DNA from 2 places in the Streptomyces sp. NPDC018000 genome. Region 2 is predicted to be linked to the other one. Evidence: predicted binding sites of a transcription regulator. Region 2 holds the regulator's gene; the other holds the start of a gene.

Region 1 (10,598 bases), on a different contig from region 2:
TCCCGGCCGCTCTCCGGCGTCTTCCACCAGTCGCTGTTCGGGTCGTCCATCAGGTTGGCGACCACCTGGTACCAGCGGTCACCGCCGTCCGGCTGCGCCGAGTCCGCGTCACGCTGGCCGCACTCGCGCACCAGCTTGCCCTGCTCGTCGACCGGACCCGAGCTGTCGGCCCGGGGCACATTGAGGCACTCGCCCTCGACCCGCAGCTCCTTGGGCAGCTTGTTGCCGAAGGCCAGCTGCAGGATGTTGCGCCAGACCGCGTTGAAGTACGCGGCCGCGGCCGAGTCGGCCTCCTGGGTGTAGTCCCAGCCCTCCAGGAGCTTCTGCGCCTCACGGACGCTCTTGTCCGAGATGTTGATCTTCATCAGCTCGGGCACCAGCAGCGCGGCGATCTCGCTGGTGTTGTCCATCTGCATCTTCTGCATGTCTTCGGTCGAGATCTTCCCGCCGTCCTTGATCTTCGACTGGATGAGGTCGTCGATCCGCTGGCTGCGGGTGCCGTAGCCCCAGTCCTTGGTGAGCAGGTAGGGGTACTCCTTCTCGTCGATGACGGCCTGGTTGGCGGTGACGATGTAGCCGCGCTTCGGGTCGTACTCGTAGGGCAGCTCGTCGAACGGGATCGGGTCCTTCTTCCAGCCGTACTCCGAGGACCAGCCGGGGCTGGGCATCGTGCCGTCGCCCTGGAGGCGGACCGGGATCTTCCCGGGGGCCTGGTAGCCGATGTGGCCCTCGGTGTCGGCGTAGATGAGGTTCTGCGAGGGAACGTCGAAGTGTTCGGCCGCCTTGCGGAAGCTCGTGAAGTCCTTGGCCCGGTTGAGCTCGAAGACGGCGTCCATGGAGTGGCCGGGTTCCAGCGCGGTCCACTTCAGGGCGACCGCGTACCCCTCGGCCCGGTCCGGAGCCGAGTTGCCGACGGGGGCCTTCTGGCCGACCTTGTCCAGTTCGCTGCTCCGGTCGGAGACCAGCGGACCGTTGTTGGTCTCGCGGACGGTGATCTGCCGGCTCTTGCCGCCCGCGACCTTGATGGTCTCCTCACGGACGGTGAAGGGCTTGACCTTGCCGTCGTACAGGTAGCCGTCGTCGGAGACCTTCTCCAGGAAGAGGTCGCTGACGTCCGCGCCGAGGTTGGTGAAACCCCAGGCGATGTCCTGGTTGTGGCCGATTATCACGCCGGGCATCCCGGCGAAGGTGTAGCCGGCGGTGTCGTACTGGCACTTCGCCGTGATCTCGCGGCAGTGCAGCCCCATCTGGTACCAGAGCGAGGGCAGCTGGGGCGCCAGGTGCGGGTCGTTGGCGAGCAGCGGCTTGCCGGTCGTCGTGTAGTCGCCGGAGACCACCCAGGAGTTGGACCCGATGCCGTTGCCGTTCGGGCCGAGCAGCGCCGGGATCTGGTCGAGGGTCTCGGAGAGCGAGGAGAGCTGGGTGTTCAGACCCTCGGCGGCACCCGCCGCGGTGTTCGAGCCGAGGCTCGTCGACGACGTCGCAGCCGGGTCGAACTCCCCGGTGACCGAGGAGATCGCGCCGTCGCGGACGATCGGCTTGTGCTTGTCGTACGGGTAGGCCGGGTAGAGGTCCTCGATCTGCTTCGCGTCGAGCCTGCTGGTCATCAGCGAGCGGTCGATCTCGTCCTGCATATTGCCGCGCAGGTCCCAGGCCATGGCCTTGAGCCAGGCGACCGAGTCGACCGGGGTCCACTCACTCGGCTTGTAGTCGTTGGTGAGGCCGAGGGCGGCGTACTCGACGGAGATGTCCTTGCCGTCGCGCCCCTTGAGGTAGGCGTTCACGCCGTCCGCGTACGCCTGGAGGTTCTTCTTGGTGTCCGCGGACAGGACGTTGTCGTACTCCTCCTGAGCGACCTTGTGCCAGCCGAGCGTGCGCAGGAAGGAGTCCGTCTCGACCTGTCCGGGGCCGAACATCTCGGAGAGGCGGCCCGCCGTCATATGACGGCGGACGTCCATCTCCCAGAAGCGGTCCTGCGCCTGTACGAAGCCCTGGGCGCGGAAGAGGTCGGCGTCGGTGTCCGCGTACAGCTGCGGGATCCCGTAGCTGTCGCGCTTGACGTCGACGTTGCCGTCGAAGCCGTCGAGCTTGATGGAACCGGTCGTCTGCGGGTACGAGGCCCGCACGGTCGATACGGACCAGAACGCGCCGTAACCGATACCCGCGACAAGCGCCAGCACCAGGACGATCACGATCAGGCGGGCACGTCGCCCCTTCTTTTTGCCGGTCTTCCCACCGGCGGAGCCGGTGGCGCCGGAAGGGGCGGTTGTGTTGGCGGGCATCGCTGTCCTTCGAGGGGCAGGTGGTCCTGGGAGTGCAGGAGCAACCATAGGCGCAGCGCGGGAGCGGCTCTGACGCGGCATCGGGATGGCTCGAATCGCACAGTGGTCGTACGAACGATCGAGTGCGTCAAGAAAACGTTAAAGATTAGGTAAGGTAACGAAGTAACGGCCGCCAACGGCCGATGCCGAAAGTCGGATTCGGCAGACGTACGCAGGGAAGGAACGGCCACTGACTGTCCACACGCTCAACGAACTCCTGCTCGTCTGCTCACTCGTCCTGCTCGTCGCCGTGGCGGCGGTGCGCATCTCGTCCCGCAGCGGGCTCCCCAGCCTGCTCCTGTACCTCGGCATCGGGATCGTCATAGGGCAGGACGGCATCTTCGACGTCAAGTTCGACAATGCGGAACTGACCCAGGTGATCGGCTATGCCTCACTTGTCGTGATCCTCGCCGAGGGTGGCCTGGGCACGAAGTGGAAAGACATCAAACCCGCACTGCCGGCTGCCGCGATGCTCTCGGTCGTCGGCGTCGCGGTGAGCGTCGGCGTCACCGCGGCCGGGGCGCACTACCTGGTCGGCCTGGACTGGCAACAGTCGCTGATCATCGGCGCGGTCGTCTCGTCGACGGATGCCGCCGCGGTCTTCTCCGTGCTGCGCAAGGTGCCGCTGCCCGCCCGGATCACCGGGGTACTGGAGGCCGAGTCCGGCTTCAACGACGCGCCCGTCGTGATCCTGGTGGTGTCCTTCTCGGCCAAGGGGCCGGTGGACAGCTGGTACGTACTGGTCGGCGAGATAGCCCTGGAGCTCGCCATCGGTGCGGCCATAGGTCTCGCCGTCGGATGGCTCGGCTCGTTCGGACTGCGTCATGTGGCGCTGCCCGCCTCCGGTCTGTATCCGATCGCCGTGATGGCGATCGCGGTGTCCGCCTATGCGGCGGGCGCCCTGGCCCACGGCAGTGGTTTCCTCGCCGTCTATCTGGCCGCGATGATTCTCGGCAACGCCAAACTGCCGCACTGGCCCGCCACCCGCGGCTTCGCCGACGGACTCGGCTGGCTGGCCCAGATCGGCATGTTCGTGCTCCTCGGGCTCCTGGTCACCCCGCACGATCTGTACGACGACTTCTGGCCCGCAGTCATCGTGGGGCTGGTCTTGACCGTGGTGGCACGTCCGCTGGAGGTCTTCATCTCGCTGGCGCCGTTCCGGCTGCCCTGGCAGGAGAAGGTGTTCATGTCCTGGGCAGGGCTGCGCGGCGCCGTGCCCATCATCCTGGCGACCATTCCGATGGTGTCCGGAGTCGAGGGCTCCACCCGGATCTTCAACATCGTCTTCGTGCTCGTCGTCGTGTACACCCTCATCCAGGGACCGACCCTCCCCTGGATGGCGAAGGCCCTGAAGATCGCCCACGACCCGGCCGAGGCCTCCGACCTGGGCATCGAGTCCGCGCCGCTGGAGCGGCTGCGCGGCCATCTGCTGTCGGTGGCGATCCCCGCGAAGTCGAAGATGCACGGCGTGGAGGTCGGGGAGCTGCGGCTGCCCGCCGGGGCCGCGGTCACCCTGGTCGTGCGGGACCAGAAGAGTTTCGTACCGGCGCCGTCGACCGTGCTGCGGCGCGGCGACGAACTGCTGGTGGTGACCACCGACCCGGTGCGCGACGCGGCGGAGGAGCGGCTGCACGCGGTCGGCGAGGGCGGCAAGCTCGCGGGCTGGCTGGGGACGAGCGGCCACGGCGGCGAGAGCCTCTCCGGGCCTCATGTGGCACATGAGGTGGCGCACGCGCTGAAGGCCATGAAGAAGCCCGGGAAGGCCGACGAACCGAAAACGCGCCGCTGAGAGGGGAGCCAGGAGCGCACGCTGTCGATCCGGGGCGGACGGCCTTGCACACCATCGCGGCCAGAGGTGTGCAAGGACGTCCGCCTGTATCATGCAGGGACCTGATCGGCCCCCCGAGCGGGGTCGGCCAACCCGATCGACCAACCTGAACGACCAACTCTGTCTGATGCAGAGCTGGCGCGACCGTATGGCGGTCGTGGCGTCCTCCGCCTCTGCTGAGCGCCCGGCATCTACCGCAGTCCCGCGCGAAGAGGACAGCTCTCGGCAGCACCCGCACGAGCCCGCACCACCTGTGCCGGCCCGGACCTGCGGGAGCTCGGCCACCAGGCGGCAGAAAGGCATGGACCGTGGCGTCCACGGTCTCCGACCGCCCCGGTTACGGGCAGTTGCTGCGCACCCCTGGTGCGTGGACGTTTCTCCTGCCGGGCTTCGCCGCACGGCAGCCCTTCGCGATGCTGACGATCGGCATCGTGCTACTGGTTCAGCACACCACCGGCTCGTACGGCAGCGCGGGCTCCGTCGCCGCCGTGACCGGTGTCTCCATGGCATTGTTCGCACCGCAGACCGGCAAACTCGCCGACCGTTTCGGCCAGCGCGCCGTGCTGCTGCCCGGTGTCCTGGTGCACGCGGCGTCCGTATCCGCGCTGACGGCGCTGGCGCTGGCGAACGCGCCCCTGTGGGCCCTGTTCGCGGCGGCCGTGCCGACGGGTGCGTCCGTTCCGCAGATCGGGCCGATGGTACGGGCCCGCTGGGCGGCCGTACTGGGCGCGGCACCGGGCCGCGAGGCGTCGCCGCTGATGTCCACCGCGGCCGCCTTCGAATCGGTGACGGACGAGTTCACCTTCGTCATCGGCCCGGTGCTCGCCACCGCACTGTGCACGGGAGTGCACCCGGCGGCCGGTCTGATCACGGAGGCCGGGCTGACTCTGGCCGGTGGACTGCTCTTCGCCGCGCAGAGCCGCACCCAGCCCGCGGTGCGCAGCACCGCGTCCGGCACCTCCCAGCGGCATGCGTCCGCCCTGTCCGTACCGGGTGTACGGGTGCTCGCGGTGGCCTTCCTGGGAATCGGCGCGGTCTTCGGCGGCATGCAGGTCTCGCTGACCGCCTTCACCGAGGAAATCGGCCGGCCCGGGGCGAACGGTCTGCTGTACGGGGTCTTCGCGGCCGGCAACATGCTGGCCGGGATCGCCTGCGGCGCCATCGCCTGGAGGAGCGGGCCGCGACGCCGCCTGATCGTCGGGTACGCGGCACTGACCGTGACCGCGTCCGGACTGTGGGCGGTGCACTCCGTGCCCCTGCTGGCCGGGCTCGGACTGCTGGTCGGGCTCTCCATCGCGCCGGCCCTGATCAGCGGCTACACGCTGGTCGAGTCGCTGGTGCCGGGGTCCGCCCGGACCGAGGCGTTCACCTGGCTGACGGGCTCGGTCGCCCTCGGCCAGGCGGCCGCGGTGACGGTCGCCGGGCGGCTCGCCGACGCCCACGGCGCGAGCGCCGGTTTTGTGGTGCCGCTTGTGGGGACCGTACTGGCGCTGGTCACCTTGGTGGCACTGCGTTCGAGACTGACACCGGCCCGCGCGACCATCACGGCCGCACGCGGCGCGGTTTACCGCGATCCTGTCGCGGCCAAAGAGTGACGATTCGTACGCTCGCATCAGCGGAATACGTCAGTGTGACTCCTCCGCCACATAATGTGGCAGCTTTTCACTCAGGCCGGCGGCCCTCATGACGGCCAAGCCCTGACCGCTGCCCTCCGGGCAGGTGACAGACATTACTGCAAACAGCGGCCCGCAGCGGCTACCATTGACGACTGTTAGCACTCATCGAGTGAGAGTGCCAGGAGGAAGACAAGTGCCGACCTATCAGTACCAGTGCACCGAATGTGGCGAGGGCCTTGAGGCGGTGCAGAAGTTTACCGATGATGCCCTCACCGTGTGCCCGAGCTGCGAGGGACGCCTGAAGAAGGTGTTCTCGGCGGTCGGCATTGTCTTCAAGGGTTCCGGCTTCTACCGGAACGACAGCCGGGGCTCCTCGTCGAGCAGCACGCCGGCGTCGGCCTCGGCGAAGGCGTCCGGTTCCGCTTCGTCGGATTCATCGTCATCTGCGGGGTCGGACACGAAGTCGTCCGCTTCCTCCTCGTCCGCCGCGTCTTCTTCTTCGTCCTCCTCGTCGTCCTCGACGAGTGGTACGTCGGCAGCCTGAGCCGAAACCGCACTTCCCCGGGGACCCCGCCGATTTGTTCGGCGGGGTCCCCGGCGTTTCTCGCGCCGCTAATGTGATCACATGGCGAACGCAGAGATCGGTGTCATCGGCGGCTCGGGCTTGTACTCCTTCCTGGAGGACGTCACAGAGGTGCGTGTGGACACCCCGTACGGGCAGCCGAGTGACTCCCTGTTCCTCGGCGAGGTGGGCGGCCGCCGGGTGGCCTTCCTGCCCCGCCACGGACGCGGCCACCATCTGCCGCCGCACCGCATCAACTACCGGGCCAACCTGTGGGCGCTGCGCTCCGTCGGCGTACGTCAGGTGCTCGGCCCGTGCGCGGTGGGCGGCCTGCGTCCGGAGTACGGGCCGGGCACCCTGCTCGTGCCCGACCAGCTGGTGGACCGCACCAAGGCCCGGGCACAGACGTACTACGACGGGGAGACCCGGGCCGATGGCGCGGAGCCGAACGTCCTGCATCTGGGCTTCGCCGATCCGTACTGCCCCGATGGGCGCAGGGCCGCGCTGGCGGCGGCTCGCGCAAAGAGCTGGGAGCCGGTGGACGGCGGGACACTGGTGGTCGTCGAGGGGCCGCGCTTCTCGACCCGGGCGGAATCGCGCTGGCATGCGGCGATGGGCTGGTCGGTGGTGGGGATGACCGGGCACCCGGAGGCGGTCCTCGCCCGTGAACTGGGCCTCTGCTACACGACGATGACGCTGGTGACGGACCTCGACGCGGGCGCGGAGGCCGGGGAGGGTGTCTCGCACGGGGAGGTGCTGAAGGTGTTCGCGGCCAACGTGGACCGGCTGCGTACGGTGCTCTTCGACGTGGTGGCCGCGCTGCCCGCGGAGGCGGACCGCGACTGCACGTGCTCGCATGCGCTGGACGGGCTCGAGACGGGCATCGAGCTTCCTTAGCAGGGTAGGCGGGTGACGGTTGCGACGTGGTGGTGACGGTTGCGGCGCAGGTGGGTGACGGAGTTGTCCACAACGCCGGGGCCATCCACAGTCTTCGGCGGGAAAGTCGTGGGCGGTGGATCGTGAGGGATGTTCGTCCAAAACTCCTCACGGCAGGTGGTGTTGGCCATGTACCCGTCGCTCCCGTCTGTTTCCTCTGAACGTTTCACTTCGGTTGCTGGGCAGATGTGTCCGACGGATCCGGGACCTCCGGCGTCGGCTCCCCCACCCACAGGCGTGCCCGCGTTCGAGCCGTTGCGGGTGCGCGGGGGTGGGGGGCGCCGGTTGCGGCGAGCTTTGTGGCGGCAGCGCCGGGCTCTGGCCGCCGGGCTGGCCCTGACGGCCGCCGGGCTGGCCCTGACGGCTGCCGCGCTGGCCGCGACGGGGCTGGGCGGGGGCGACTCGGGCGGCAATACGGCGCATGGGGCAGGGACAGGGGGTACGGCCGGGGCGGCGCCGGAACGGGCGCGCCGACCGGTTCCGCTGGTGTCCGCGCCGGTCCGGATCGCGGATGCGGGGACTGTGCGGTTGTTACGGCCGGGGGACCGCGTCGATGTGATCGCCGCCGAGGGGACCGGGGCCGATGCCCGGGTGCTGGCGAAGGGCGCACGGGTGGCAGATGTACCGCAGGCCACGGCCGAAGGTCTCGCGGAGAACGGCGCGCTGATCGTGCTGTCCGTCCCCCGAGGCACGGCAGCGGCGCTGGCCGGTGCGGGTATCTCGGCCAGGCTGGCGGTGACCCTGTGCTGATGAGCACTGATGAGCTGTCACGTCGCCTGATCAACGGCGTGAATTGGGTGCGGGACGCGCGGCAGGAGGACCGGCGGCAGCGTCGTCGGACCACCACGGAGCAGGGCTCAGATGTGGTGGGGCGGCTTCTCGTCGAGAAAGCGCGCCAGATCGGCGGCGCTCCCGCGGGCCGGGGCCCGCTCGCCCCACCCCCGGTCCGTATCGTCCGCGGACTGCTGGTCCAGCGGATCGTCGAAGATCAGAGCCGGTTCGGGTTTCCTCTGTTCCGGCTGGGTCGGCTTCGAATCGCGCGGGCCGGGGGCGGGGGCGGTGCTCATATCTCAAGGGTACGGCCCTGGTCAGCGCTGGCGACGCCTGTGCGCACCTCGCTCCGGCTCGAAGGCCGACGGCGGCTCGAAGTACGTCAGACGGCTCGCAGTCCGTGGGACGCGAAGATCTCGCGGGCCGAGGCGGTCTGTTCGGGGGTGGGTGACGGGGTGTCGCGCAGGGTGAAGGGCTTGCCCAGTGCCTGCCACTTCGCCTCGCCGAGCTTGTGGAAGGGAAGGACATCGACACGGGAGACATTGCCGAGGGATGCGGCGAAGGAGGCGACACCGTCGACGTTGGCCGGGGCGTCGGTCAGTCCCGGCACGAGTACGAATCGGACGTGCACTTCTTTGCCGAGGTCGGCGAGGCGGCGGGCGAAGTCCAGGGTCGGCTCCAGCGGGCGGCCGGTGACCTTGCGGTACGTGGCTCGGTCCCAGGACTTGATGTCGAGCAGGACCAGATCGACGTCGCGCAGCAGGGCGTCGGTGGCGCGGGCGCCCAGAAAGCCGGAGGTGTCCAGGGCGGTGTGCAGCCCCAGCCCGTGCTTGAAGCGGTGGAAGAGCTCACCGGCGAAGACCGGCTGCATCAGTGGTTCGCCGCCGCTGATGGTGACACCGCCGCCCGCGGCCCGGATGAACGTCACGTACTTGCCCGCTTCGGCGACGAGGCGGTCCGCGGACATCCGGGTGCCGCTGCGCATCCGCAGGGAGTCGGGGTTGTGGCAGTAGAGGCAGGCCAGTGGACAGCCGGTCAGGAAAGCGACGAAGCGGGTGCCGGGGCCGTCGACGCCCGTCGACAGGTCCCAGGAATGGACCGATCCGGAGATCGGCCGACGGGTGGCCGCACCCGCCGGAGTCACGGACATGCCGAGGTTGTCGATGTCGCCGGCGATGTCGGCGTTGTCGGCGTTGTCGATGTTGCTGGCGTTGTCGGCGTTGTCGAGGAGTGCGGCCATGGCAGGGCCTCCTGTGCGAGCAGGGCGTTCAGTGGTCTGACGCGGCGGGTGCGGAATGCGCGACGCCGGGGCCCTGCGGGGGATGGGCTCCCGACGCCGCGCGGTTCAGAGGGCTCGGGGCGATCGGGGAGGATCAGAGCGAGCCGCGGAAGGTGCGGTTGATGACGTCCAGTTGCTGCTCGCGGGTCAGCCGCACGAAGTTGACTGCGTATCCGAAGTCGACCGCGCCGCGTCGCGGCGGGCCCGGATCTCGGGTGTGTACGCGTCGAAGCCGCTCCAGGCCCCGCTGTCCGTCGTCGCCTCTGCCGCAGTCGCCGTCATGGCCCGCACCTTCCGAGATCGTCCGTGCGCCTCAATGCCGCTGCGTACATTGCACTCCCGATTTCCGCAGTGCCGGGCCCGCGATGGTCCCTGCCGAAGGGCCCAAGGTCCCCGTCAGATATCGGACCTGATCCGACACAGCCGCGCTGACCTGCGACTTCTCCAGGGACTTTGGACCCTCGTTCGTTTGTGAATGTGTTCACAAGAATTTCCCCCGGACGCGGTGGCCTGCCGCTCCGTGGCCGCGCCGGCCATCCTGGCCCGCGCCGGCGGCGACCGCGGCCGTCAGGGTCGCGCCGTCCCCACGGCCCGCTGTGGTGGAGTGAACACACAGACGGCGAGCCGTGAGCCGCCAGTGGTGAGTCCAGTGAGGAGCACGCAGTGACGGAAGAACCCCGGAAGCCGACGGATCTCTCTGCCGCGCAGCGCGCATCGCCCATGACGTCCGGGCCGCTCGATGCGCTGACCGATGTCGCCGGGCTGCGCGTCGGCCATGCTCAGGTGGCGGGCTCGGGCGCACTCAGCGGCACCACCGTGGTCCTCGCCCCCGAGGGCGGTGCGGTCGCGGCCGTGGACGTACGCGGCGGCGGCCCCGGCACCCGGGAGACGGACGCGCTCGATCCGCGCAATCTGGTGCAGCGCATCGATGCCGTCGTCCTGACGGGCGGCAGCGCGTACGGCCTGGATGCGGCGTCCGGTGTGATGGCCTGGCTGGAGGAACAGGGACGCGGGGTGCGGGTCGGCCCCGATCCGGCGCAAGTGGTGCCGGTGGTCCCCGCCGCGTGCATCTTCGACCTGGGGCGGGGCGGTGACTGGCGGGCCCGCCCGGACGCCTCGACCGGCCGCGCGGCGGTGGAGGACGCGGCGGGTACGGAGCCGGGGGCGCCGGTCGTCGAGGGGGGCGTCGGCGCCGGCACGGGCGCGGTTGCCGGGCAGCTCAAGGGCGGGGTGGGCACGGCGAGCATACGGCTGGCGTCCGGGACCACGGTGGGCGCGCTCGTCG
Region 2 (10,598 bases):
GCCGAAGTGGTGGCGTCCCGACAGGCCGTGGAGCTCATCGAGGGCTATGTGAAGCGGCTCAACGAGGGGCTGCAGCGCTGGCAGACCATCAAGAAGTTCCGGCTGCTGCCCCGCGATCTCGACATCGAGCACGGCGAGCTGACACCCAGTCTGAAGCTGAAGCGGCCGGTCGTCGAGCGTGAGTACAAGGACCTCATCGACGACATGTACGCGGGGACCCGCGAGGCTTAGGCCGACGGCCGCACGGTGCGGCTGCTTCCGTCTCCCTCTGTTCACTTTCTCTGCTCACTTCGGCAACTCGTCGCTTATGAGCGTGGTCCATCTGTCACTCTGTCGGTGTTGTCAGCGGCGCCCAGCGAGAACAGACAGAACGAGAACAGACAGACAGAGCGAGAACAGGTCAGGAGCTGCACCGTGGGGCCCATTCCCTTGCAGCGGGACATCGTTCAGCGTCCCGGTATCACCGTCGGCCATGCGGATGCGCGGCCGGTCGCCCGTACGTCCCTGCCCGGAAACCTCCTCGCGCCCTCTGCTGCCCGCCGGTTCGTCAGGGCAGCGCTCACCGAGTGGACCGGGCTGGGACTGCCGGCGGCCGTGGGCTTCAGCGAGCGTCTGGCCGATGATGCGGTCGCCGTCGTCAGCGAGTTGGTCACCAACGCGGTCGTGCACGCCGGGACCAATGTCGAGCTGATCTGCCGGCTGGAGGAGGCCACCGAGGACGAGGCCGCGGCCGTGGTGCTGGAGGTCTCCGACCATCACCCGGCCCGTGCCGTACGCAGCGAACGCCCGGAGGACGGCAGCGCGGACACGGCGCAGGGCGATGCCCCCACCGGCCCCGAGGAGCCCGCCGAGTACGGTCGCGGGCTCCAGCTCGTCGGCGCCCTCGCCGAGCGCTGGGGCATCACCTACCGCACCGGCCTCAAGACCGTCTGGGCCCGGCTTCCCGTCGACGACTGGAATCCGTTCCCCGAACCATCGGCCGAGCCCGGATTCCAGCGGGGACTGCGCGCTGCCGAGCTGCTCGCCCCCAGTGCCCGGCGGGCCCTGCGCGGCAACGCGGACTGGGCCGGCCGCGGTGCGCTCTCGTTCCTCGCCGAGGCCTCGGACCTGCTCGCAGGCCAGCTCGACGAGGACATCGTCGCTGCGCTCGCCGGACAGTTGCTGGTGCCCAGACTCGCCGACTGGTGCGCGATCTGGCTGGAGCCCGAGAACGGCGGTCCGTCCGCCGTCCCTCGGCTCGCCAGCGTCTGGCACCGGGACGAGTCCGAGACCGGGCGGCTTCGTACCTTGCTGGAGCAGGACCCGATCCGGCTGCCCGAGCGGGTGGGCACCGGGCCCGTCTCCATGCCCTGGCCCGGGGGCGAGGAGGACGGCGGGGAATCCGACGGGCGCGCCGGATCCGCTCTCGCCTACAGGATCACACCGGGCGGCCGCACACTCGGCGCCGTACTCCTCGGCCGGGAGGGCACGGCACGTGTCCCCGACGAAGTGACCGCCCTGATAGAGGACTTCGTACGCCGTGTCGGCCTCGCCGTCGGCGCCGCCCGCGAGTACACCCGGCAGGCCACCATCAGCCGCATTCTGCAACGCGCGCTGCTGCCCAGCAAGGTCGCCGACATACCCGGCGTCACCAGCTCTCTGGTGTACGAACCCAGTGACGACGGGGTGGTCGGCGGCGACTTCTACGACATCTTCCCGTGTCCCGGCGACCGCTGGTGCTTCGTCCTCGGCGATGTGCAGGGCAGCGGCCCCGAAGCCGCCGTCGTCACCGGCCTCGCCCGGCCCTGGCTGCGGCTGCTGTCCCGTGAGGGCTTCGGCGTCGGCGAAGTGCTGGACCGGCTCAACCGGCTGCTCCTCGACGATGCCATGGAGGCTGCCGAAGCGGCCGCGCTCATGGTTGCCGCGGCGGGCGGACAGCAGACGGCGGACACCGGTCAGTCCCGCTTTCTCTCCCTGCTGTACGGAGAACTCGTGCCGCTGCCCGGCGGCGGCGTGCGCTGCACCCTCGCCAGCGCCGGTCACCCGTTGCCGCTGCTGCTGCGCCCGGACGGCGAGGTGCGCCCGGCCGCCGAGCCGCAGATGCTGCTCGGGATCTTCGACGACGTCGCGTACGAGAGTCAGAGCTTCGAGCTGGCGCCCGGCGACAGTCTGCTGTGTGTCACGGACGGCGTGACGGAGCGGCGCTCCGGGGCGCTGATGTTCGACGACGGGGACGGTCTGGCCCGGGCGCTGGCCGACTGTGCCGGACTGTCGGCGGACGGGATCGCGGACCGGATCAAGCGGGCCGTGCACGAATTCGCCGAGCGGCCGCCGGACGACGATCTGGCACTGCTGGTGTTGCAGGCGGGGTGAGGAGAGACGGGCGGCCGGCTGGGACGGGAGGGCGGTGCGGTCCATGGGGTCCGGTGGCCGTGATCTCGGGCGTGGCCCGCAGATCCCGGGCGGCGAGTGACAATGGGCGGTATGCCTTCCGTACTGCCCGATGGTGAGCCCGTACCCGACGACGGGGCGCTGCCCCGCCATGCCCTGGAAGGCGCCGCCGACCGGCCGCTCGGCTTCTACCTGCATGTGCCGTACTGCGCGACCCGCTGCGGCTACTGCGACTTCAACACGTACACCGCGACCGAGCTGCGCGGCTCCGGCGGTGCGCTGGCCTCCCGGGACAACTACGCCGCCCATCTGATCGGCGAGGTCCACCAGGCTCGCAAGGTCCTCGGCGACAACCCGCGGCCGGTCCGTACGGTCTTCGTCGGCGGCGGCACGCCGACCCTGCTGGCTGCCGGAGACCTGGTACGGATGCTGGGGGCGATCCGCGACGAGTTCGGGCTCGCGGACGATGCCGAGATCACCACCGAGGCCAACCCGGAGTCCGTCGGTCCGGCGTATCTGGCCGAGCTGCGCGAAGGCGGCTTCAACCGGATCTCGTTCGGGATGCAGAGCGCGCGGCAGCATGTGCTGAAGATCCTGGACCGTACGCATACGCCGGGGCGGCCCGAGGCGTGTGTCGCCGAGGCCCGGCAGGCGGGCTTCGAGCATGTCAACCTCGATCTGATCTACGGCACGCCCGGGGAGTCCGACGACGACTGGCGGGCCTCGCTGGACGCGGCGATCGGTGCGGGACCGGACCATGTGTCCGCGTACGCGCTGATCGTCGAGGAGGGGACGCAGCTGGCCCGGCGGATCAGGCGCGGCGAGATCCCGATGACCGATGACGACGCCCATGCGGACCGGTACCTGATCGCGGACGAGGCGATGACCGCGGCGGGCTTCTCCTGGTACGAGGTGTCGAACTGGGCCCGTACGCCCGAGGGCCGGTGCCTGCACAACGAGCTGTACTGGCGCGGCGCCGACTGGTGGGGCGCCGGTCCCGGGGCGCACAGCCATGTCGGCGGGGTGCGCTGGTGGAACGTGAAGCATCCGGGAGCGTACGCGCAGGCTCTGGCCGAGGGGCGGTCGCCGGGGGCCGGCCGCGAGATCCTTTCCGCGGAGGACCGGCGGGTCGAGCGGATCCTGCTGGAGCTGCGGCTCGTGGACGGGTGTCCGTTGTCGCTGCTGGCACCGGCGGGGCTGGCCGCGGCGGGGCGGGCGGTGGAGGACGGTCTGCTGGAGCCGGTGCCGTACGGACAGGGGCGGGCGGTGCTTACGTTGCGGGGGCGGTTGCTGGCGGATGCGGTGGTGCGGGACCTGGTGGACTGAGGGAGGGGCGGGGGTGGTGCGGGTACACCTGCGGCGGGCTTGTCGCTCCGCCCGCCCCTTCCCGTAACCGGGGCTCCGCGCCGAACCGGGCTCCTCGAACGACAGAGGTCCGGAGGCCGGCGGAGAGGCTACTGAGGCGGCGCTGTCACAAAGTCGATCAGGTTCTCCACGGAGCCCAGCAGTGCCGGTTCCAGATCCCGGTACGAGCGCACCGTGGACAGGATTCGCTGCCAGGCCGCGCCCGTGCTCTCCGGCCAGCCCAGCGCGCGGCACACGCCCGTCTTCCAGTCCTGGCCGCGCGGGACCACCGGCCAGGCGGCGATGCCCACGGACGACGGCTTCACCGCCTCCCACACGTCGATGTAGGGGTGGCCGACCACCAGCACGTTCGCGTCGGAGACCTGGGACGCGATCCGGGACTCCTTGGAGCCGGGGACCAGGTGGTCGACCAGGACGCCCAGCCTGGCGTCCGGGCCGGGGGAGAACTCCTGCACGATGGCCGGGAGGTCGTCGATGCCCTCCAGGTACTCGACGACCACGCCCTCGATCCGCAGATCGTCGCCCCAGACCCGCTCGACCAGCTCCGCGTCGTGGCGGCCCTCCACGTAGATCCGGCCCGCCCGCGCGACCCGGGCGCGCGCCCCGGGGACCGCGACCGAACCCGAGGCCGTGCGTGTGGGGCGTACGGGGCCGGCCGCCGACGGGCGTACGAGCGTGACCACCCGGCCCTCCAGCAGGAAGCCGCGCGGCTCCATCGGAAACACCCGGTGCTTGCCGAAGCGGTCCTCCAGGGTCACCGCCGGACCCTGGGCCGTCTTCTCGCAGCGGATCACCGCACCGCAGAATCCGGTGGAGACCTCCTCCACGACCAGATCGGGCTCGGCGGGGACCTCGGGAACGGCGGCGGACTTCTTCCACGGCGGGGTCAGATCCGGCTGGTAGCTGCGCATCGGATGACGATAGGACGACAACACATCACGACACGCCGGAGGGGGCACCTCCCATGCCTTCAGAGCGATGGGGGAGGACGGCCAGTTGGTCGCGCTGGTCCCTGACGAACGCCGCGTCCACCACCGCTCCGTGCCCCGGAACGTACACCGCGTCCTCGCCGCCCAGTGCCAGCAGCCGGTCCAGCGCGGCCGGCCAGCGGGACGGGACGGCGTCCCGTCCCGCCTGCGGTTCGCCGGACTCCTCGACCAGGTCGCCGCAGAGCACCACCGCGGGGGAGCCGGGGACGAGCACCGCCAGATCGTGGCCGCTGTGGGCGGGGCCCACATTCGCCAGCAGCACCTGACGGCCGCCGCCCAGATCGAGCGTCCACTCGTCGCACACCTCGTGGTGCGGCGCCACCAGCGCCTCGGCGGCCTCGGCCGCATCGTGTGCGGACACTCCGTGGCGTACGGCGGAGGCGCGCAGATCGTCCGCCTCGCGCTTCAGCAGCCCGGCCATGCCGGCCGCTCCGTACACCTGGGTGCCGGAGAACGCGGCAGTGCCCAGCACGTGGTCGAAATGGGGGTGGCTGAGTGCGATATGCGTCACCTTCCGGCCCAGCAGGGCCTGTGCCTGGGCCCGAATCTCCGCGCCTTCGCGCAGCGTTGATCCGGTGTCGTAGAGCAGTACTCCATCCGCTCCGACCACCAGTGCGACTGTCGCATCCCATCCGGGCAGGCGACGTCGGCCCACTCCGTGACCAAGTCGCTCCCAGCCGAACTCTTCCCAAGAGGCGTCCATACCGCGACGCTATCCGCAACGACCTGCGCAGTCTCGCAGTAGGGTGGCCGGTCGCCCTTGCTAGGTCCCCACTCGGCCGCCGTACACTGGGCGGGGGATTGCTGGCACTCGTGAGGACCGAGTGCCAGGGGGATTCCTGGGGATGAAGCAGGAACGGCCCGAGAACCACCGAGGAAAGACAGCTGGAGGTGTGCGCGATGCTCAGCGAACGCAGACTCGAAGTGCTGCGCGCCATCGTCCAGGACTATGTCGGCACCGAGGAGCCCGTGGGCTCCAAGGCGCTCACCGAGCGGCACAAGCTGGGGGTCTCCCCGGCCACCGTCCGCAACGACATGGCGGTGCTGGAGGACGAGGGCTTCATCGCCCAGCCCCACACCAGTGCGGGACGCATCCCGACGGACAAGGGGTACCGGCTCTTCGTCGACAAGCTTGCGGGCGTCAAGCCCCTCTCGTCGCCGGAACGCCGTGCCATTCACAATTTCCTCGACGGCGCGGTCGACCTCGACGATGTCGTGGGCCGCACCGTACGGCTGCTGGCGCAGCTGACCCGGCAGGTCGCCGTCGTGCAGTACCCCTCGCTGACCCGGTCGACGGTTCGGCATGTGGAGCTGCTGTCGCTGGCAGCCGCCCGGCTGATGCTCGTACTGATCACGGACACCGGCCGGGTCGAGCAGCGCATGATCGACTGCCCCGCTCCGTTCGGCGAGACCTCTCTCGCCGATCTGCGGGCCCGGCTCAACAGCCGGGTCGTCGGACGCCGTTTCACGGACGTCCCGCAGCTGGTGCAGGATCTGCCGGAATCCTTCGAGAGCGAGGACCGGGGAACCGTGTCCACCGTGCTCTCCACCCTGCTCGAAACCCTCGTCGAGGAGACGGAGGAGCGGCTGATGATCGGCGGCACCTCCAACCTCACCCGCTTCGGGCACGACTTCCCTGTGATGATCCGGCCGGTGCTGGAGGCACTGGAGGAGCAGGTCGTGCTGCTGAAGCTGCTCGGCGAGGCCAAGGACTCGGGCATGACCGTACGGATCGGGCACGAGAACGCCCACGAGGGGCTCAACTCCACGTCCGTCGTCGCGGTCGGCTACGGTTCGGGCGACGAGGCAGTCGCCAAACTCGGCGTGGTCGGACCGACCCGCATGGACTACCCCGGAACGATGGGAGCGGTACGCGCAGTGGCACGTTACGTCGGACAGATCCTGGCGGAGTCGTAAGTGGCCACGGACTACTACGCCGTACTCGGCGTGCGCCGCGACGCATCTCAGGACGAGATCAAGAAGGCATTCCGTCGGCTCGCCCGCGAGCTGCATCCGGATGTGAACCCCGATCCGAAGACCCAGGAGCGGTTCAAGGAGATCAACGCCGCCTACGAGGTGCTGTCGGACCCGCAGAAGAAGCAGGTCTACGACCTCGGCGGCGACCCGCTGTCCGCCTCCGGAGGCGGCGGTGGTGCGGGCGGATTCGGACAGGGTGGCTTCGGCAACTTCTCCGACATCATGGACGCGTTCTTCGGTACGTCGTCGCAGCGCGGACCCCGTTCGCGCACCCGGCGCGGCCAGGACGCGATGATCCGGCTGGAGATCGATCTCGCCGAGGCCGCGTTCGGCACCACCAAGGACATCCAGGTCGACACGGCTGTCGTCTGTGCGACCTGCAGCGGCGAGGGCGCCGCACCCGGCACCTCCGCCCAGACCTGTGACATGTGCCGCGGCCGCGGCGAGGTCTCCCAGGTCACCCGGTCCTTCCTGGGCCAGGTCATGACCTCGCGGCCCTGCCCGCAGTGCCAGGGCTTCGGTACGGTCGTGCCGACCCCGTGCCCGGAGTGCGCCGGTGACGGCCGCATCCGGTCGAGGCGCACGCTCACCGTGAAGATCCCCGCCGGTGTCGACAACGGCACCCGCATCCAGCTCGCGGGCGAGGGCGAGGTCGGCCCCGGCGGCGGCCCGGCCGGCGATCTGTACGTGGAGATCCATGAGCTGCCGCACTCGGTGTTCCAGCGCCGCGGCGACGATCTGCACTGCACGGTCACCATCCCCATGACAGCGGGCGCGCTCGGCACCAAGGTGCCGCTGGAGACTCTCGACGGCCTGGAGGAGGTCGACATCCGGCCCGGCACCCAGTCCGGCCAGTCGGTCCCGCTGCACGGCCGCGGCATCACACACCTGCGGGGCGGCGGGCGTGGCGATCTGATCGTGCATGTCGAGGTGACGACCCCGACGAAGCTGGACCCGGAGCAGGAGCGACTGCTGCGGGAGCTGGCGAAGGTGCGCGGTGAGGAGCGGCCCACCGGCCAGTTCCAGCCCGGGCAGCAGGGGCTGTTCTCCCGGCTGAAGGACGCCTTCAACGGCCGCTGACGGCCCCCGCACACCGTTCCCTGCCGCCGGACGGGCTCGCCTGACGAGCCCGTCCGGCGGCTGAGGACGAAATGGACCGCAGGCCGTGCGCGCCCAGGCGCGCAGGACGTGACACGATGCGGGCATGTCATCCGTGTTGACCGATCTCTGCCGGTATCCGATCGTGCAGGCCCCGATGGCGGGTGGCGGGTCCTGTCCGAGGCTCGTCGCGGCCGTCGCCGAAGCGGGCGGGCTGGGCTTCCTCGCCGCCGGGTACAAGACGGCGGACGGCATGTACAACGAGATCGAACAGCAGCGCGGGCTGACCGGTCGGCCTTTCGGCGTCAATCTGTTCATGCCGCAGCCGCATCTCGCCGACCCGAGCGCCGTCGAGGTGTACCGGCACCAGCTCGCCGACGAGGCCGCCCGGCACGAGACCCCGCTCGACGCCCCGGACTCCGGCGGCGACGACGGCTACGAGGCCAAGCTCGCCATCCTCCTGGAGGACCCGGTCCCGGCGGTCTCGTTCACCTTCGGCTGCCCGACCCGCGACACCATCGACGCGTTCGCCGGAGTCGGCACGTACACGATAGTGACGGTCACCACGCCCGAGGAGGCCCAGGCCGCCCAGTGGGCGGGCGCCGACGCGGTCTGTGTCCAGGGCGTCGAGGCGGGCGGCCACCAGTCCACCCACAGCGACGACCCGCAGACCGACGGCACCGGAATCGGACTGCTCTCCCTGGTGGCCCAGGTCCGCGAGACCGTACAGGTGCCGATCATCGCCGCGGGCGGGCTGATGCGCGGATCCCAGATCGCCGCGGTGCTCGCCGCGGGCGCGGAGGCGGCGCAGCTCGGCACGGCGTTCCTCGTCTGCCCCGAGTCCGGGGCGAATCCACTGCACAAGCAGGCACTGACCAACCCGCTGTTCGTACGGACCGCCCTGACCCGGGCGTTCTCCGGCCGCCCGGCCCGAGGCCTGGTCAACCGCTTCATGCGCGAGCACGGCCCGTACGCCCCCGCCGCCTACCCGCAGGTCCACTATCTGACGGCCGGGCTGCGCAAGGCGGCGGCAAAGGCCGGGGACGCCCAGGGCATGGCACTGTATGCGGGGCAGGGGCACCGGATGGCACGCGAGCTGCCCGCCGGCCGGCTGATCGGACTGCTCGTCGAAGAACTGGACGCCGCACGGGCGGCAGTGAGCACAGGGAGTACGCAGTGACCGCACCGGTCTTCGTCGTCGAACAGGTTCCCGACGGGCCCGAGTTCGTCCTGGAAGGACCCGAGGGACGGCACGCCGTCTCGGTGAAGCGGCTGCACGCCGGTGAGGACGTCGTGCTGACGGACGGCCACGGCCGTTGGACGGAAGGCGTTGTCAGGGCCGCCGAGGGCAAGGACCGGCTCGTGGTCGCCGGCCTGGCGACGGTTCATGAGGAACCGTGGCCCGCACCCCGTATCACCGTCGTCCAGGCCCTGCCCAAGGGCGACCGCGGCGAGGTCGCCGTCGAGACGATGACGGAGACCGGTGTCGACGCGATCGTGCCCTGGCAGGCATCGCGCTGCATCACGCAGTGGAAGGGCGACCGCGGCCTCAAGTCCCTCGCGAAATGGCGCAGCACCGCCCGGGAAGCGGGCAAGCAGTCGCGCCGGGTGCGCTTCCCCGAGGTGGCGGACGCACTGACGACCAAACAGGTCGCCGCGCTTCTGGCCGCGGCGGACTTCGCCGCCGTACTGCACGAGGACTGGGGCTACGGCAGTGAGCCGCTGGCCACCGTTCAGCTCCCCACCCAGGGCGAGATCGTGCTGGTCGTCGGCCCCGAGGGAGGTGTGTCGCCGGACGAACTGGCGGCCTTCACCGCGGCGGGCGCCCGTACCTGCCGGCTCGGAAGGTCCGTCCTGCGCACCTCGACGGCGGGCACGGCGGCGACGGCACTGCTGCTGGGGCGCACCGGCCGCTGGGCGTAACTCGGTGTGCCTGCGCCGCGCCGTTGTGGCCGCAAGTCGTCTACCGTCCCGTGGGGGAACGGTGGGAAGCTGCCCGTATGGGGACATCAAGGGCATGTGTACATCAAGGGTCATGGGGTCAGCGAAGGACCCGTCGCTTTCTGGCCGCGTCCGCACTCGCGGTCGCGGCGGTCGCGGGTGTCGTGGCCTGTGAGCCGACGGGCGGCCTGAACTCCGCATCCATCGCCGTGACCACCGACCTGACCGGCACCAGCACCCTGGAGCGCAACGGGGTCGATGTGCGGTGGCTGAACTGCACGGCCGACATCGACGGGAACCAGGTCGTGGGCGCGTCGCCCTCCGCCTCCGCTTCCGCGCACGGCACCGCGGACGTCGACTGCACCGGAAAGACCGGGAACGGCAAGGACATCACGATCAAGGGCAAGGTCACCCACGAGCTCGACGGGCAGTGTGTGCGGGGAGACCTGACCGCGAAGAGCGGCGGGAAGGTCGTCTTCCGGGCAGATGTGCTCGGCGACTGCAACACCGGCCCGTCGGCCGTCGGGGCGAATCCGCCCCGGGGCGGCGCCAGGCCGACGGTCACCGTGACGGTCACGGTGGCCGAATCGCCCCGGGGCAAGTAACGACCTGGGGGCCGACAGGGAGCGGGCCGCCCGGCGGACTCCGGCAAACCCGGTTCCGCGGAGCACGCCAGCGGCCTAGGGTGATTGATGTGACGCAGCCTGCCTACCTCCGATATCCCCATGTCCAGGGCGATTTGATCGCCTTCACCGCCGAGGACGATGTCTGGCTGGCGCCGCTGGACGGCGGCCGAGCCTGGCGCGTCAGCGCCGACAACCGACCTGTCACCAACCCGCGGATATCTCCCGACGGAAC

Evidence for each region. Region 2 encodes HrcA, which represses chaperone genes, less so after heat shock. Its sites were predicted from a motif close to TTNGCACTCNGNNNNNCNGAGTGCNAA; they were not measured.
Region 1: a site for HrcA is predicted at 5,921-5,947, ahead of ACH4EW_RS19735 (FmdB family zinc ribbon protein). Genes of this name have one in related genera too.

Annotation. Positions count from the first base shown of each region.
Region 1 is NZ_JBIRGM010000008.1:167,502-178,099, forward strand. Features, by position in the region: gene ACH4EW_RS19720 (penicillin acylase family protein) at 1-2,282, opposite strand, end outside; gene ACH4EW_RS19725 (potassium/proton antiporter) at 2,572-4,110, shown strand; gene ACH4EW_RS19730 (MFS transporter) at 4,458-5,744, shown strand; gene ACH4EW_RS19735 (FmdB family zinc ribbon protein) at 5,959-6,309, shown strand; gene ACH4EW_RS19740 (S-methyl-5'-thioadenosine phosphorylase) at 6,391-7,224, shown strand; gene ACH4EW_RS19745 (hypothetical protein) at 7,450-8,013, shown strand; gene ACH4EW_RS19750 (hypothetical protein) at 8,121-8,330, opposite strand; gene pflA (pyruvate formate-lyase-activating protein) at 8,417-9,184, opposite strand; gene ACH4EW_RS19760 (hypothetical protein) at 9,461-9,595, opposite strand; gene ACH4EW_RS19765 (P1 family peptidase) at 10,034-10,598, shown strand, end outside.
Region 2 is NZ_JBIRGM010000001.1:840,988-851,585, forward strand. Features, by position in the region: gene ACH4EW_RS03980 (AMP-dependent synthetase/ligase) at 1-231, shown strand, start outside; gene ACH4EW_RS03985 (SpoIIE family protein phosphatase) at 430-2,352, shown strand; gene hemW (radical SAM family heme chaperone HemW) at 2,455-3,696, shown strand; gene ACH4EW_RS03995 (DUF3097 domain-containing protein) at 3,825-4,646, opposite strand; gene ACH4EW_RS04000 (MBL fold metallo-hydrolase) at 4,672-5,427, opposite strand; gene hrcA (heat-inducible transcriptional repressor HrcA) at 5,625-6,641, shown strand; gene dnaJ (molecular chaperone DnaJ) at 6,642-7,781, shown strand; gene ACH4EW_RS04015 (nitronate monooxygenase) at 7,906-8,979, shown strand; gene ACH4EW_RS04020 (16S rRNA (uracil(1498)-N(3))-methyltransferase) at 8,976-9,722, shown strand; gene ACH4EW_RS04025 (hypothetical protein) at 9,950-10,345, shown strand; gene ACH4EW_RS04030 (S41 family peptidase) at 10,435-10,598, shown strand, end outside.